DNA from 3 places in the Cupriavidus sp. USMAA2-4 genome. Region 2 is predicted to be linked to each of the others. Evidence: predicted binding sites of a transcription regulator. Region 2 holds the regulator's gene; each other region holds the start of a gene.
What was found. Region 2 encodes sigma-54, which starts transcription at its own class of promoters, with help from an activator protein. Its sites were predicted from a motif close to TGGCANGNAANCTGCTTT; they were not measured.
Positions count from the first base shown of each region.

Region 1: the regulator sigma-54 is predicted to act here: its motif matches at 2,763-2,780, upstream of urtA (urea ABC transporter substrate-binding protein).
Region 3: the regulator sigma-54 is predicted to act here: its motif matches at 3,129-3,146, upstream of BKK79_RS25930 (formate/nitrite transporter family protein).

Region 1 is NZ_CP017748.1:1,071,318-1,076,782, forward strand. It holds gene urtB (urea ABC transporter permease subunit UrtB) at 1-1,318, opposite strand, end outside; gene urtA (urea ABC transporter substrate-binding protein) at 1,454-2,710, opposite strand; gene BKK79_RS04725 (cytochrome o ubiquinol oxidase subunit IV) at 3,133-3,486, opposite strand; gene cyoC (cytochrome o ubiquinol oxidase subunit III) at 3,487-4,131, opposite strand; gene cyoB (cytochrome o ubiquinol oxidase subunit I) at 4,134-5,465, opposite strand, start outside.
Region 2 is NZ_CP017748.1:1,969,081-1,974,545, forward strand. It holds gene BKK79_RS08590 (KpsF/GutQ family sugar-phosphate isomerase) at 1-7, shown strand, start outside; gene lptC (LPS export ABC transporter periplasmic protein LptC) at 24-653, shown strand; gene lptA (lipopolysaccharide transport periplasmic protein LptA) at 711-1,337, shown strand; gene lptB (LPS export ABC transporter ATP-binding protein) at 1,393-2,187, shown strand; gene BKK79_RS08610 (RNA polymerase factor sigma-54) at 2,288-3,763, shown strand; gene hpf (ribosome hibernation-promoting factor, HPF/YfiA family) at 3,813-4,163, shown strand; gene ptsN (PTS IIA-like nitrogen regulatory protein PtsN) at 4,549-5,004, shown strand; gene hprK (HPr(Ser) kinase/phosphatase) at 5,084-5,465, shown strand, end outside.
Region 3 is NZ_CP017749.1:1,320,123-1,325,587, reverse strand. It holds gene BKK79_RS25940 (TauD/TfdA dioxygenase family protein) at 1-261, shown strand, start outside; gene BKK79_RS25935 (bifunctional protein-serine/threonine kinase/phosphatase) at 364-2,091, opposite strand; gene BKK79_RS25930 (formate/nitrite transporter family protein) at 2,101-2,937, opposite strand; gene BKK79_RS25925 (nitrate- and nitrite sensing domain-containing protein) at 3,252-4,583, opposite strand; gene BKK79_RS25920 (TetR/AcrR family transcriptional regulator) at 4,884-5,465, shown strand, end outside.

The DNA.
Region 1 (5,465 bases), 900 kb from region 2:
TCCAGGTGCGCACGCCCACGCAGGCCGCCATGGTGCGGTTCTGCGTGGTGGCGCGCACGAACAGGCCGAGGCGGGTGCGGTTGAGCACGCCCCAGGCCACCGCCACCACCGCCAGCGCGAACACGATGATGACGACGCGGTTGTAGGGAATCACCAGGGCCGGCAGCAGCGCGAAGCCGCCGCTCATCCATGCCGGATTGGCCACCTCCACGTTCTGCGCGCCGAACACCGTGCGCACGGCCTGCATCAGCAGCAGGCTGACGCCGAAGGTCGCCAGCAAGGTCTCGAGCGGGCGGCCGTACAGATGGCGCAGCACCAGGCGCTCCAGCACGAAGCCGACCAGCGCCGAGGCCAGGAAGGCGGCCGGCAGCGCCGCCAGCAGGTACCACTCGAAGGCGCCGGGGAAATGCGCGCGGAACACGCTCTGCACCGCGTAGGTCGCATAGGCGCCGATCATCAGGAATTCACCGTGCGCCATGTTGATGACGCCGATCAGGCCGTAAGTGATGGCCAGGCCGAGCGCCGCCAGCAGCAGCACGCTGCCCAGGCTCAGGCCGGCGAACAGGTTGCCGATCAGCTCGGCGCGGCGCTGCTCGGTGCGCAAGCCGTCGAGCACCTGCTGGGCGGCCACGCGCAGCTCGGCATCGGGCTCGCGGTAGCGGCCCGCCGCATCGCGCTCGACGAAGGGCTTGAGCTTGAGGCGGTTCTGCGGATTATCGTCGCGCCCGAGGATGCGGATCGCCTCCAGGCGCGCGTTGCGGTCCGGGTCGGACAGCGCCGCGCCGGCCCAGATCACGTCCAGCTTGGCGCGCAGCGCGGGGTCGGCCTCCGCCTTGCGGGCCGCCTCGACCGTCTCGCGCGACGCGCTGTCGGGCTGGTCGAGCAGGGTATTGATGGCCTGCGTGCGCACCGCGATGTCGGGCGACTGCAGCAGCAGGCTGCTGGCCGCGCTGTCCACCTGGGAGCGCAGGCTGTTGTTCAAGGTCGGCGCCTCCAGCTCGTCGGCCTTGACCGCGACCGGCTTGCCGCTGACGGCGTCGAGGATCTTGTCGCCGTCCTGGATCACCATGCCGGTGCCGGGGGCGTATTGCAGCGAATCGTCCTGCAGCGCCTTGAGGATGGGGCCGGCCTGCGCGGCCGGCGCCTTGGCGAGCGCGGCGATGGCGGCGCTCTTGGCGTCGAAATCGTCCCCCGCCAGCGGCTTGAGGTCGTCCTGCGTCAGCGGCGCGGCGTGCAGCAGCGGCACCGCGAGCAGCAGCGCGGCGGCCAGCGCGGCGCGCAGGCGGGAGGCGGCGGACTGGAATGCGGTTCGGAGCATGATGGTCTGTGGTCGGCGACGGATGGCAGGACGGCCGGCCTCCTCCGGGGGTGTCCGGTGGCGGCCAGGCCGCCATGCGCGGACATGGCGGTACGATCGGAGGGGCCGGCGCGTGGCGCCGCCCTCCTCCCCCGCTTACATCACCTTGTCGGGCTTGCCTTCGTTGCCCGAGATGAACGGGCTCCAGGGCTGGGCGCGGATGGGCTTCGGCGTCTTCCACACCACGCTGAACTGGCCGTCGCCGCGCACCTCGCCGATCATCACCGGCTTGTACAGGTGGTGGTTGTCGCCCATGGTCAGCGTGAAGCCGTCCGGCGCCTTGAAGGTCTGGCCGTACATGGCCGCACGCACCTTGTCCGGATCGGTGCTGCCGGCCTTCTTGACGGCCTGGGCCCACATATGGATGCCGACGTAGGTCGCTTCCATCGGGTCATTGGTCACGCGCTTGTCGCCGCCGGGCAGGTTGTTGGCCTTGACCCAGGCCGCCCATTCCTTGCGGAAGGCATCGTTGGTCGGGTTCTTGACCGACATGAAGTAGTTCCACGCGGCCAGGTGGCCCACCAGCGGCTTGGTGTCGATGCCGCGCAGCTCTTCTTCGCCGACCGAGAAGGCGACCACCGGCACGTCCTTGGCCTTCAGGCCGGCGTTGCCCAGTTCCTTGTAGAAGGGCACGTTGGAGTCGCCGTTGATGGTCGAGATCACCGCGGTCTTGCCGCCCTGCGAGAACTTCTTGATGTTGGCGACGATGGTCTGGTAGTCGCTGTGGCCGAACGGCGTGTAGACCTCCTCGATGTCCGAGTCGGCCACGCCCTTGCTCTTCAGGAAGGCGCGCAGGATCTTGTTGGTGGTGCGCGGATAGACGTAGTCGGTGCCGAGCAGGAAGAAGCGCTTGGCGCCACCACCCTCCTTGCTCATCAGGTATTCGACGGCCGGGATGGCCTGCTGGTTGGGCGCCGCGCCGGTGTAGAAGACGTTCTTCGACATCTCTTCGCCTTCATACTGCACCGGGTAGAACAGCAGCGAGTTCAGTTCCTCGTAGACCGGCAGCACCGACTTGCGCGACACCGAAGTCCAGCAGCCGAAGGTGACCGCCACCTTGTCCTTGCTGATCAGCTGGCGCGCCTTCTCGGCGAACAGCGGCCAGTTCGAGGCCGGGTCCACCACCACTGGTTCGAGCTTGCGGCCCAGCACGCCACCGCTCTTGTTGATCTCGTCGATGGTCATCAGCGCGACGTCCTTCAGCGAGGTCTCGGAGATCGCCATCGTGCCGGACAGCGAGTGCAGGATGCCGACCTTGATCGGCTCCTTGCTCTGCGCCAGTGCCAGCGTGCTGGACCCGATCATCGCCGCCGCGGCCACCGCGGTCAGCTTCAGCATATTGCGTCGTTTCATTGCAGCTCCCAGATTGTCGTGTGTTGTGGAACAGCGAACTCCGGGTGCAGGTTCTGCAACTAGCGTGCCAAGGCCATCGCCGCGTGCGGTGGCCCGGCCGGCGCGGCGGCGGGGCGTGGAACGGGCGCCCGTCAGGGCGGCGCACCAACGGCGTGCAGCGACGCTGCGCACCATCGGCGTGCATGAGGCAGAGTGGTGCATGGCGCGCACGGGTGAAGCGCCAGGCATGCCGGCGCCAAGGGCGCAGCGCGGGCGCCGCGCGTGCGGCGTGAACCACGATCGGGCGTAGGTGCGGCGGCCATGCGCCAAGGCGGCGCGCCAGGGGGCAACGCGGCCGGCGCGGCAACAAAGAAAAACGGGCCCCGCAGGGCCCGTTGGTCGGAACATCGGAACATCGCGTGCCGCCGGGCGGCACGCGGCGTTCAATGCGCCATCATGTTGACGTTCATGTTGTGCATGATCCACAGCGAGCCTGCCACCACGATCAGCAGGATCAGCGCGGTGAAGGCCAGCACGATCACGTTCCAGCGCTGCTCCGAGGAACGGTCGAGGTGGAGGAAGTAGACCATGTGGACGAGGATCTGCACCACGGCCAGCGCCAGGATCACCACCAGGATGGTCGACGGGGCGGCCGAGCCGTCCATCACCATCTTGAACGGGATCACGGTCAGGATGACCGCCAGCACGAAGCCGATCACATAGGACTTGACGCTGCCGTGGCTGGCACCGCCAGCGGCATGGCTGCCGTGGCCGGCGGAGACGTTGCTGTGTTCCATTTACATCGCTCCCATCAGGTACACCACGGTGAACACGCCGATCCAGACGATGTCCAGAAAGTGCCAGAACAGCGCGAAGCACGCCAGACGCTTGTTCATGGTGGGCGTCAGGCCCTTCTTGGCGATCTGGCACATCAGCACGGCCATCCACAGCAGGCCGCTGGCCACGTGCAGGCCGTGGGTGCCGACCAGCGTGAAGAAGGACGACAGGAAGGCGCTGCGCTGCGGGCTGGCGCCCTCGGCGATCAGGTGATGGAACTCGTTGATTTCCATGCCGATGAAGGCCGCGCCCAGCAGGAAGGTGATGGCCAGCCAGAACTGCAGGCGGGCCTTCTGGCCGTTGTGCAGGGCCACCATCGCCATGCCCGAGGTCAGGCTCGAGAACAGCAGCAGGAAGGTCTCGACCAGGACGTAGTTCAGTTCGAACAGTTCCTTGCCCGAGGGGCCGCCCGCCACTTCGCCGCGCAGCACCGCGAAAGCGGCGAACAGTCCGGCGAAGATGATGCAGTCGGTCATCAGGTACACCCAGAACCCGAACACCGTGTTACCGGCGGTGTCGTGGTGGGCGTGGTCGTGGTCGTGCGCGTGGTCATGCGCCGCGGGGGCGGCGTGCGCGGGATAACGGTCTAGGACTTGGGTCGACATGTTCAGGCCTGCGACGCGAGACGGTCAAAATGGCGCGCTTCGACGGCTTCGACTTCCTTCGCGGGCACGTAGTAGTCGATGTGGTCGTCGTTGCTGCGGACGATGAAGGAGACGATCATGCCGACCAGGCCGACGATGGCCAGCCACCAGATGTGCCAGGTCAGGGCGAAGCCGAACACCAGGCTGAAGGCACCGATGAAGAAGCCTGCGCCGGTGTTCTTGGGCATGTGGATCTGGTCGTAGTGCGCTTCCTTCTTCGGCACGTCGCCACGGGCCTTCATGTCGGCGAGGGCGTCGAGGTCCTGCACCACCGGGGTGTGCGCGAAGTTATAGAACGGGGGCGGCGACGAGGTGGCCCACTCCAGGGTGCGGCCGTTCCACGGATCGCCGGTCACGTCGGCCAGCGCCTTGCGGTTGCGGATCGACACGATGATCTGCAGCACCTGGAACACGATGCCCAGGCCGATCAGCACCGCGCCGATCACGGCCACGTGCAGGAACGGGGTCCATTCCGGGTTGTCGGTGTGGTTCAGGCGGCGGGTCATGCCCATCAGGCCCAGTGCGTACAGCGGCATGAAGGCGAAGTAGAAGCCCACCAGCCAGCACCAGAAGGCGCACTTGCCGAGGCGCTCGTCCAGCTTGAAGCCGAAGGCCTTCGGGAACCAGTAGGTCACGCCGGCCAGGTAGCCGAACAGCACGCCGCCGATGATCACGTTGTGGAAGTGGGCGATCAGGAACAGGCTGTTGTGCAGCACGAAGTCAGCCGCCGGCACCGCCATCAGCACGCCGGTCATGCCGCCGATCACGAAGGTGACCATGAAGCCCAGGGTCCACATGACCGGGGTGGTCATGCGCACGCGGCCGCGGTACATGGTGAACAGCCAGTTGAAGATCTTCACCCCGGTCGGGATGGAGATGATCATGGTCGTGATGCCGAAGAAGGCATTGACGTTGGCGCCGGAGCCCATCGTGAAGAAGTGGTGCAGCCAGACCAGGAACGACAGCACCATGATGCAGCAGGTGGCGTAGACCATGCCCTTGTAGCCGAACAGCTTCTTGCCCGAGAAGGTCGAGATGATTTCCGAGAAGATGCCGAAGGCGGGCAGGATCAGGATGTAGACCTCAGGGTGGCCCCAGATCCAGATCATGTTCACGTACATCATGGCGTTGCCGCCCATCTCGTTCGTGAAGAAGTGCATGCCCAGGTAGCGGTCCAGGCCCAGCAGCGCCAGGGTCACGGTCAGCACGGGGAACGAGGCCAGGATCAGCACGTTGGTGCACAGCGCGGTCCAGGTGAAGACCGGCATGCGCATCAGGGTCATGCCCGGCGCGCG
Region 2 (5,465 bases):
CATCTGAGGCACGTCGGGCGCCCATGCAATCCATCCTGTCTTCCCTCAGCCGGCTCGCCATGCGCGCGCTGCCCATGCTGCTGATGGCGGTGGTCGCCGGCAGCACGTTCTGGCTCGTGCAGATCAACTCGCCGCGCGAAGCCGCGACCGGCCCGAAGACAGCACGCCACGAGCCCGACTACTACATGGACCGCTTCGCGGCCACCGAGCTCGACGTGAACGGCGACACCAAGTTGCGCTTCAACGGCGACAAGATGGTGCACTTCGAGGACGACCAGACCTACGAGTTCGCCCGCCCCGCGATGCGCTCCTACGATCCGGGCCGCCCGCCGGTGAGCGGCCGCGCCGACCGCGGCAAGATGAACGCGGACGGCTCGATCATCGACCTCTACGACAACGGCCTCATCGTGCGGGCGCAGGGTCCCGACCCGGCGCAGGACCCGCAGATGAGCGCGGCCTCCGAGTACTTCCGGATCCTCGTCAACGACGATCTCGTGAAGACCGACAAGCCGGTGCAGCTCACCCGCGGCGTCTCCGTGATGAACGCCAACGGCCTGCTCTTCAACAACGTCACGCGCGAAGTACAATTGTTCGGCAACGTGCGCGGCACTATCGTCACCACCCCGCGCGGCGCGCCCGCGCCGAGGTCCTAAGTCATGCAACCGCGCGCGGCAACCCGCAGCCGCCGCTTTCTCCATCCGCTCACCATCATGATGCCTGCCTTGAAGACGTGGTTCCGCGCCCGGATTTCGCCTGCCCTGCTGGCCGCGGCCGCCGCGCTCTGCCTGGCGCCGGCCGCCCACGCCGAGCGCGCCGACCGCGACAAGCCGCTGGTGCTCGAGGCCGACAACGCCAGCTACGATGACGTCAAGCAGGTCTACACGCTGACCGGCAACGTGGTCCTGACCAAGGGCACCATGGTGCTGAAGTCGGACGCCGCCGAGCTGCGCACCGACCCCGAGGGCTACCAGTACGCCATCGCCACGGCCAAGCCGGGCAAGCTCGCCTATATCCGCCAGAAGCGCGACAACGTCGACGAGTACATCGACGGCTGGGGCGACCGCATCGAGTACGACGGCAAGCAAGGCATCTCCAAGCTGATCGGCCAGGCCCGCATGGCGCGCCTGGCGGGCGGCAAGCAGATCGACGAGATCCGCGGCGCCGTGATCACCTACGACAGCAACAACGAGTACTACACGGCCAGCAGCAGCGGCGACAAAGGCGCGGTGACCTCCTCGGGACGCGTGCGCGCCGTGCTCTCGCCGCGCCAGCCGGCCAGCGCGCCGGCAGCGCCGCCGCTGGAGCTGAAGCCCGCACCCGCGCCGTCCAAGTCCTGAACCCAGCCGAACGCAACGCATCCAGCGCGCCAGGCGCTCCCAACGCACTGCCCTCATGACCGATACCCAGACCGCCCCCGCCGCCACCGCCAGCAACGGCCAGTCCGCCGGCGGCAGCACGCTGACGGTACGCCACCTGAAGAAGCGCTATGGCTCGCGCACGGTGGTCAAGGACGTCTCGCTCGACGTCAAGAGCGGCGAGGTGGTCGGCCTGCTGGGGCCCAACGGCGCCGGCAAGACCACCTCCTTCTACATGATCGTCGGCCTGGTGGCGCTGGACGAAGGCGACATCGTGCTCGACGGCCTGCACCTGAGCGGCCTGGCCATCCACGAGCGCGCGCGCATGGGCCTGTCCTACCTGCCGCAGGAGGCCTCGGTGTTCCGCAAGCTCAACGTCGAGGAGAACATCCGCGCGGTGCTGGAGCTGCAGATCGTCGACGGCAAGCCGCTGTCGGCGCAGGAGATCGAGCGCCGCCTGGACGCGCTGCTCGACGACCTGCAGATCGCCCACCTGCGCCAGAATCCCGCGCTGTCGCTGTCGGGCGGCGAGCGCCGGCGCGTGGAAATCGCGCGCGCGCTGGCTTCGGCCCCGCGCTTCATCCTGCTCGACGAACCGTTCGCCGGTGTCGACCCGATCGCGGTGGGCGAGATCCAGCGTATCGTCAGCTTCCTCAAGGCGCGCAACATCGGCGTGCTGATCACCGACCACAATGTGCGCGAGACGCTGGGCATCTGCGACCACGCCTACATCATCAGCGAGGGCGCGGTGCTGGCCGAGGGCCGCCCGCAGGAAATCATCGCCAACGAATCGGTGCGCCGGGTCTACCTAGGCGAGAACTTCCGCATGTGATGCGGTGGCCGCGCCTCGCCGGCGCGGGACCGCGACAAAGCGGCAGGAACGTTAGCAATTTTCGTTCCATCGCGCTGCGGATGGGCATAGAATAGGCCGCATGAAACCTTCGCTTCAGCTCCGCCTTTCCCAGCATCTCGCACTGACGCCACAGCTTCAGCAGTCGATCCGGCTGTTGCAGCTTTCCACGCTCGAACTGCAGCAGGAAGTCGAGCAGGCCCTGATCGAAAACCCTCTCCTCGAGCGCGAAAACGATTGGATCGAGAGCCCGCTGCGGGTGGCCGCCGATGGCAGCATCAACGTGCAGAGCGCACCCGCGCCGGCCCCGGCCGAAGCGCAGGGCAATGGCGAGGCACGCAGCGACGAGGGCGGCGGCGATGAAGAGCGCTTCGGCGACGGCGCCGACGACTACGGCAGCGACTGGAGCCTGGACGACTTCGCGCGTCGCCCCCAGGGCGACGAAGACGAGAAGGCGCCGCTGCAACTGCGCGACGCCGAGCCGACCCTGCGCGAGCACCTGATGGAACAGCTCGCGCCGCTGAAGATCTCGGCGCGCGACAAGGGCCTGGCCATCTTCCTGATCGAGTCGCTCGACGACGACGGCTACCTCAGCGCCACGCTCGAGGAGATCTGCGAAGAGCTGCCCGAAGAGCTGGAGTTCGAGATCGAGGAAGTGCAGGCCATGCTGGCCCTGCTGCAGAGCTTCGATCCACCCGGCGTGGGAGCGCGCAATGCGGCCGAATGCCTGGCGCTGCAGCTGCGGCGGCTGTCGCATCCGCAGCGCGAGCTGGCGCTGGGCATCGTCAACCACCACCTGGAACTGCTGGCCGCGCGCGATTACACGCGCTTGAAGAAGGCGCTGCAGGTGGACGAGACGGCGCTGAAGGCAGCACATGACCTGATCCGCTCGCTGGCACCGTATCCGGGCCACGCCTACAACCGTCCGCAGGCCGACTTCGTCGTGCCCGACGTGTTCGTGCGCAAGAGCGGCAGTGGCTGGATCGCCCAACTCAATCCCGACGTGATGCCGCGCCTGCGCATCAACGACATGTACGCGCAGATCCTGCGCGGCGCCAAGGGCGAATCCGGTGCCGCCGGCCTGCAGCAGAAACTGCAGGAAGCCCGCTGGCTGATCAAGAACATCCAGCAGCGCTTCGACACCATCCTGCGTGTCGCACAGGCCATTGTCGAGCGTCAAAAGAACTTCTTCAGCCACGGTGAAATTGCGATGCGCCCCTTGGTTTTGCGGGAGATTGCCGATACACTGGGATTACACGAGTCAACCATCTCTCGGGTGACGACTAACAAATACATGGCCACCCCCATGGGCACTTTCGAGCTGAAGTACTTCTTCGGCAGCCATGTGTCCACGGAAACGGGCGGCGCTGCTTCATCAACGGCTATCCGAGCCTTGATCAAGCAACTGATAGGAGCCGAAGACCCGAAGAATCCCCTGTCCGACAGCCGAATTGCCGAATTGCTGGGCGATCAGGGCTTCGTCGTGGCGCGCCGGACGGTCGCCAAGTACCGAGAAGCGCTGAAGATCCCGGCAGTCAATCTCCGCAAGTCTTTGTAGCCGAGCCGCATCGCCTGCCTGGTGTGGCTCTTTCAGAAGGAGAAGCGCTATGAACTTCAAGATCAGTGGACACCACCTGGACATCACGCCACCCCTGCGTGAGTACGTGGAAACGAAGCTGGAGCGTATCGTCAGGCATTTCGATCAAGTCATCGGCGTTAGCGTGCTGCTCTCTGTCGACAACCACAAGGAAAAGGACAGGCGTCAGTACGCGGAAATCAATCTGCATCTGAAGGGCAAGGACATCTTCGTCGAGGCGCACCACGAAGACCTGTATGCGGCGATCGACGCACTGGTCGACAAGCTGGACCGTCAGGTCATCCGGTACAAGGACCGCGTGCAGAGCCACGACCGGGAATCCGTGAAGTACCAGATGGCTGCCGCACAGATGCAGCAATAGCCAGAGAAAACAATAAGAACAATCTGCCTGATCTGCCTTGAGGCCGCCCGTCGGCCACCAGCACAAGGGCCAGACCACGAACCGCGCATAAAGCGCGGTTTTTTGCTTTTGGCGGACCGGCTCGCGTGCACGCCCCGTACACGCCCTCGTCCGGGGGAGTTCGCAAGTGGCGCGACGCAGTGTATGCTCTCCAATACATGAGTCGCCGCTACCGCCGGGACCGCGGCTTGCGCGCCGCACAAGAAGGCGGGCGGGCTGCTCTATAATGGTCCGATACTCCGCATGCCGGCGCCCGACCGGCGGAGCGAGCGGATATTCCGCCTCTTTGACCCGGCCGGGCGCGCAGCGCACCGGGCCGCTTATCTGGAATCCCTGCGCACCTGCCATGAACCGTTTGGCCAAATTGCTGCCGCCAGGCAACATCACACTCGACGTCAGCGTCACCAGCAAGAAGCGCGTCTTCGAACAGGCCGGACTCCTCTTCGAGAACAACCATGGCGTGGCGCGGGCCACGGTCACCGACAACCTGTTCGCGCGCGAGTCGCTGGGCTCGACCGGGCTGGGCGCGGGCGTGGCCATCCCGCATGGCCGCATCAAGGGCCTGAAGCAACCGCTGGCCGCCTTCATGCGTCTGGCCGAGCCGATCCCATTCGAATCGCCCGACGGCAAGCCGGTGTCGCTGCTGATCTTCCTGCTGGTACCCGAGCAGGCCACCCAGCAACATCTCGAGATCCTGTCGGAGATCGCCCAGTTGCTGTCCGACCGCGACATGCGCGAAGGCCTGGCCACCCTGCCGACGCCCGAAGCCGTGCACCAGCTCCTGACCGAATGGCATCCCTGACCGGCGCTCCGCCCGCAGGCGCGGGCCAAGGCACCGGCGGCGGGTCCTAGCGCTTTCCAGCCCCACCAGACTCCCCCGCATGGAACTCACCGGCGTTTCTTCCCAGTCCATCTTCGACGACAACGCAGCCGACCTCAAACTCTCATGGGTGGCGGGTCTCGAGGGGGCGGATCGCGCCTTCGACGTGGATTTCGCCCGCGAAGCCACCTCGGCCGCCGACCTCGTGGGCCACCTGAACCTGATCCACCCCAACCGCATCCAGGTCCTCGGCAAACCCGAGATCACCTACTACCAGCGGCTGGACGACGAGATGCGCAAGCGGCAGATGGGCGAGCTGATCCTGCTCGAGCCGCCCTTCCTGGTGGTCGCCGACGGCATGGAGCCACCGCCCGACCTGGAACTGCGCTGCACGCGCTCTTCCACACCGCTGTTCACCACGCCGGTATCCTCGGCGGCCGTGA
Region 3 (5,465 bases), on a different replicon from region 2:
CAGCAACTGCTGGAACTGCTGTGGGAACATGCGGTCCGTCCGGAATTCACCGTGCGCTTCCAGTGGGAGCCCGGCAGCCTCGCCTTCTGGGACAACCGCGCCACCGCGCACCTGGCGCCCGCCGACATCTTCGACCTCGACTTCGACCGCCAGCTCTATCGCACCACGCTGGTCGGCGACGTGCCGGTCGGCGTGGACGGCAGGCCCTCGGTGGCGCTGGAAGGCGACCCGGTGCTGGCGGCACACGGTGCCGCCGCGTAGTCGGCCTGCGCGGTACGCTGCCAGCGGGGGGCAGCCCTGCGAGGTGACGCCGGTCGTTGACTCGGATCGTTGACTCCCAGCGTTGATCGCCGGCAGCCTGCCTCAGCCCCAGCGCAGGCCCAGCAGCAGCACGACCGCCAGCGCCAGCAGCAGCGACAAGCCCTGCCAGAAGCGCACCGGATTGCGCTCGATCAGCGCCGGCGCGTCGCGCAACCGCTGCTGCCGGGGAGAAGCGCGCAGGTCTTCGAGAAACTCCGACAAGGCCTCATGACGCTTGTGCGGCAGGGGATGCAGGGCCTTGCGCAGCGCCTGGTCGATCCACGGCGGCAGGTCGGGCCGCCGCTCGCGCACGCTGACATAGCGCAGGCCGCGCAGTTCGCCGGCCTGGCGCAGGCGGGTCACCTGCAGGCCGTACGGCAGCTGCCCGGCCAGCATCTGGTAGGTCACCACCGCCAGCGCAAACAGGTCCGAGGCCGTCGTGCCGGGCTGGCCCAGGAAGTACTCGGGCGCGACATACTGCAGCGCGCCGAGCGGCGCGCGCGCATGCGGGTCGACCATGCCTTCTTCCAGGCCGGCCACGTGCACCGCGGCGAAGTCGATGATGCGGGCCGTGCCGGTGCGGTCGATCATCACGTTGTCCGGGCGCAGGTCCTGGTGCAGCATCTCACGCCGGTGGAAAGCCTGCAGGCCGCGCGCGACCTGCTCGACCAGCTGGCGCACGTCCGCCAGCGCGGGGCGCGGATGGTCGCGCATCCATTGCGCCAGGGTCTGCCCGTCGATGAACTCCATGGCGGTATAGAGGTAGCGGCGCGCGCGCGTCACGGCATGCGGCCTGAGCACGTGCGCATTGTCGATGCGCCGGGCCACCCACTCCTCGAGCAGGAAGCGGTCGAGATAAGCCGGATCTTCACGCAGGTCGACCGAGGGCGTCTTCAGCGCAATGCACGCGCCATCCTCCAGGTCGCGCGCCAGGTGCACGTGGCAGCGCGCGCTGGCGTACAGCTCGCGCTCGATGCGATAGCCTTCGAATTCCATGCGCGGCTGCAGCGGCGGCGGCAGCGCCAGTTCCGCGCGCTGCCGCCACAGACCCGCGGCGTCGCTGTCGGGCAACGCCTCCACTCGCACCAGTTGCACCGTGGCATTGTCCTGGCTGCCGCGCGCCAGCGCGATGGCGACCAGCTTCGCGGCGGCGGCATCGAGGTCGCCCGGGTGCTCGGCCAGCGCCTGCCGCGCATCCGCGTGGTCGAGGTATTCATAGGCACCGTCGCTGGCCAGCAGGTAAACCTCGCCCGCCTCGGCGGGCCAGCAGCGATAGTCCGCCTCGACCGTCGGCCCCACACCGAGCGCGCGCCCCAGGTAGGACTCGCGCGAGGACAGGCGCACGCGGTGATCGTCGCTGAGCTGCTCCCAGGCCTGTGCATGCAGGCGGTAGACGCGCGCGTCGCCCACGTGCAGCAGATGGACGTCGCGGCCCTTGAAGATCAGCGCGCTGAAGGTGCAGACGTAGCCACGCTCTTTGTCGAAGCGCGCATCGCCGCGCTGGTTCTGCGCGTGCAGCCAGGAATTGGTCGCGGCGAGCACGCACTGCGCCGCGCGGCGCACGCTCCAGGCCTCGCTCGTGCCATAGTAGTCTTCGAGAAAGCCGCGCACCGCCGCGGCGCTCGCCACCTGGCTGACGGCGCTGCTGCCGATGCCGTCGGCCAGCGCCACGGCGATGCCCTTGGCGCTGCGCTGCGGCTCGGCGGGCAGCGCGGCGCCGTGGAAATCCTGGTTGACGCGCTTGCACCCGGCTTGCGAATGCTGGCCGACCGCCACGCGCAGCGCGTCCATCGCACGGCCTCAGACGGCGGCGCGCTTGGCCGGGGCAGCCGGAACGCGCTTGGGCGCGGTCTTGTAGTGCGTGCTGTACAGCGTCGCGCCGACGAAGGTCAGGCCGCCGACGACATTGCCCACCACGGTGGGAATCTCGTTCCACAGCAGATAGTCCATCAGGGTGAAATGGCCACCCAGCATCAGGCCCGAGGGAAACAGGAACATGTTGACCACCGAGTGCTCGAAGCCCATGTAGAAGAACACCAGGATGGGCATCCACATGGCGATGACCTTGCCCGACACCGAGGTCGACATCATCGCAGCGACCACGCCGGTCGACACCATCCAGTTGCACATCACGCCGCGGATGAACAGCGTCAGCATGCCGGCCGCGCCGTGGGCCGCGTAGCCCAGCGTGCGGCTCTCGCCGATGCTGCCGATCTTCTGGCCGATCAGGTTGGGCGCTTCGGAAAAGCCATAGGTGAAGATGATGGCCATGAAGACCGCCACGGTCAGCGCGCCGGCAAAGTTGCCGGCGAAGACCAGGGTCCAGTTGCGCATGACGCCGCCCCAGGTGGCGCCCGGGCGCTGGTCGAGCACGGCCAGCGGCGCCAGGGTGAAGACGCCGGTCAGCAGGTCGAAGCCCAGCAGGTAGAGCATGCAGAAGCCCACCGGGAACAGCAGCGAGCCGACCAGCGGATTGCCCGTGTTGACGGTGACGCTGACCGCGAAGGCCGCGGACAGCGCGAGGATGGCGCCGGCCATATAGGCGCGGATCAAGGTATCCCGGGTCGACATGAGCAACTTGGACTCACCGGCATCGACCATCTTGGAGACGAACTCGGCAGGGGCTAGGTAGGCCATCGGAATTTCCTCTGAGCGGTAGGACAAAGAAAAAAAAGCGTCCGCGTCCACGCACCGGCCGCAGCCGATGCGTGGACGGGACGCCGTTATCCACGTATTCCTGTCGCCCGCGCCGCACGATTCGCGATGCCTCGCCTCGCCGCGCACGGGGGCAACCTCACCAAGCCATCATTAGCCTGATGCCCTGCCCTTACGCACGTTCCGTGCCCGACCCGCAGGGCCGGCGCCGCCCGCCCCATCGCGCCGCACGGGCGCAGGCGTGCCGCCGCCGCACACATACGGTGCAGGGGCACGGTAAGCGCACACCGGCACGCTCAACTCCGGTGCGGCGGCCGGGCGCGCCCGCTTGCCGGCGCTGCCAGTTCCGGCATGGCAAGCGTCGCCTCGGCGACATCGACCAGCCTGCGGTTATGGTCCATCGACGCCTTCTGCAAGGCGCGGAAGGCATCCTCCTCGCTCATGCCCAGGCGCGACATCAGCGCGCGCTTGGCACGCTCGATGACCTTGCGCTCGTGCAAGGCGCGCCGCGCCGTATCCAGTTCCACCTCGACACGCGCCAGCCGCGAGGACTGCGCCTGCAGCAGGGTCTTGAGCGCCGCCACCGTGGGCTGGTCGGCGCCGCCCGGCACCGCCGAGGCAGGTCCATCCGCCACGCCCGGCAGCACCGGCACCGCCTCGACCTGCGCGGCTTCTTCGAAGAAACAGGCCACGGCGTGGGTATGGGGCGGCGGGTTGTCGCGCAATTGGCGCAGCAAGCCCTCGGAATCCTGCAGCTCTTGCTCCGATGCCTGGATCTGCGCCTCGCAGGCCTGGCGCAGCGCTTGCGCCAGGCCGACCTCCACCTGCCACAGGCCGGCGATGCGCTCGCTGCTCGCCTCGAACCAGTTCTCGCTGAGCTGGCCGTCGAGCGCGGCTCCCGGCTTTGCCGTGCACAGCGCGCGGCGCAGGCGTTCCAGCGCCGCCACGTGCGGCTGCAGTTGATGCCGCTGCCACCAGGCGAGCTGGCTCGGCTCGGCGAAATCCTCGAACACCTGCAGGCTGCGTTCCTGCGCGTCGATCAAATGGAGGATGCGCTGCTGCGGATCGGCGCTGCACTGTCCCGATGCGAACAGCTGGGCCCCGACCGCGCGCTCCTGCCCCGCCAGTTCCTTGCCCTGCACCACGTGCACCAGCGCGACCAGCAGGCGCGAGATACCCGGCTGCAGGGCCACGTCGGCCAGGTGGAAGATCAGCTCGACCATGCCCGCGATCACGCGGCTGAATGCCGCCACCGCGTCATGCGCCGAGATGCCGCGCTGGCCGATGCGCTGGCGCAGCCCGGCCAGCGTGTCCAGGTCGAGCAGCACCCAGGCGATCAACGACAGCATGCGCGCAGAGCTGCCCTGGGCGGGATCGAGCTGTTCCATGAAGCGCTGGCGCAGCGTCGCCTCGAGCGGCTCGGCCTGAGCCGTCGCGTCTTGCCGTTCCTGGCCGAAGCGCATGCCGCCGGAAGCCACATAGAGGCTGCTGGCGCCACGCTCGCGCTGCAACGCGTCGATCAGGCGGCCGATCAGGTCCACCAGCTCGATGCGCGCAGCCATCCGCTGCAGGCCCTCGATCTCGAGTTGCTTGGCGCGCAGGACGAATTGGAAGACGGGCAATGGCATCGGCGAAAGCGGGTGTCGCGTTGCGGGAAGCAGGTTGGCGCACCTGCCCTGCCTGCCACATCGGCAGGCAGGCGTACGCCGACTCGACTGGCATCAAGCAAGCTCCATGCCCATGGCCGGCACGCGACGCTCCGGACGACGACGGCCATCTGTGCCGAGTGCGGCACCGGCGCGCCCGGCCTCCCGCCCGCGACCGGAAGCCATGCGGGCCATGCCGCAGAGAAGCCGCGACGGCACGCATGGCATCGGTATACTGGCGGCCTCGATCCGTACAGCAACGCGGCGTCACGCCGCTGACATATGAGCACCCCGACCGCAAGAAAGAGCGCGGCAGCCGGAACCCGGGCCCGGCAGGCACAGGACACCCGTGCCAAGATCCTCAAGGCAGCCATCAAGGTCTTCGCCCAGCGCGGCTACGAAGGCGGCCGCGTGGAACGCATCTCGTCGCTGGCCAAGACCTACGACCGGATGATCTATTACTACTTCGGCAGCAAGGAGAAACTCTTCGTCGAAGTGCTCGAGACCATCTATGCCCAGCTCAACGAAGCCGAGCAGAAGCTGGAACTCGATACCGAGGACCCGGTGCGGGCACTGTCCCAGCTGATCGACTTCGTCTGGCACTACTACCTCGAGCATCCTGAATTCGTCGCCATCCTGTCCAGCGAGAACATGAGCCAGGGCAAGCATGCGAAGAAGTCGGAACGGCTGCGCGACATCTCGCGCTATGCGCTGTCGGTGCTGGACGGCATCCTCGCGCGTGGCAAGGCCGCTGGCACCTTCCGTGCAGATTCACAGGCGCGCGACATCTACCTGGTGATCGCCTCGCTCGGCTACTTCTACAACTCGAACCACCACACGCTGAGCGCCTTCCTTGGCGAGGCG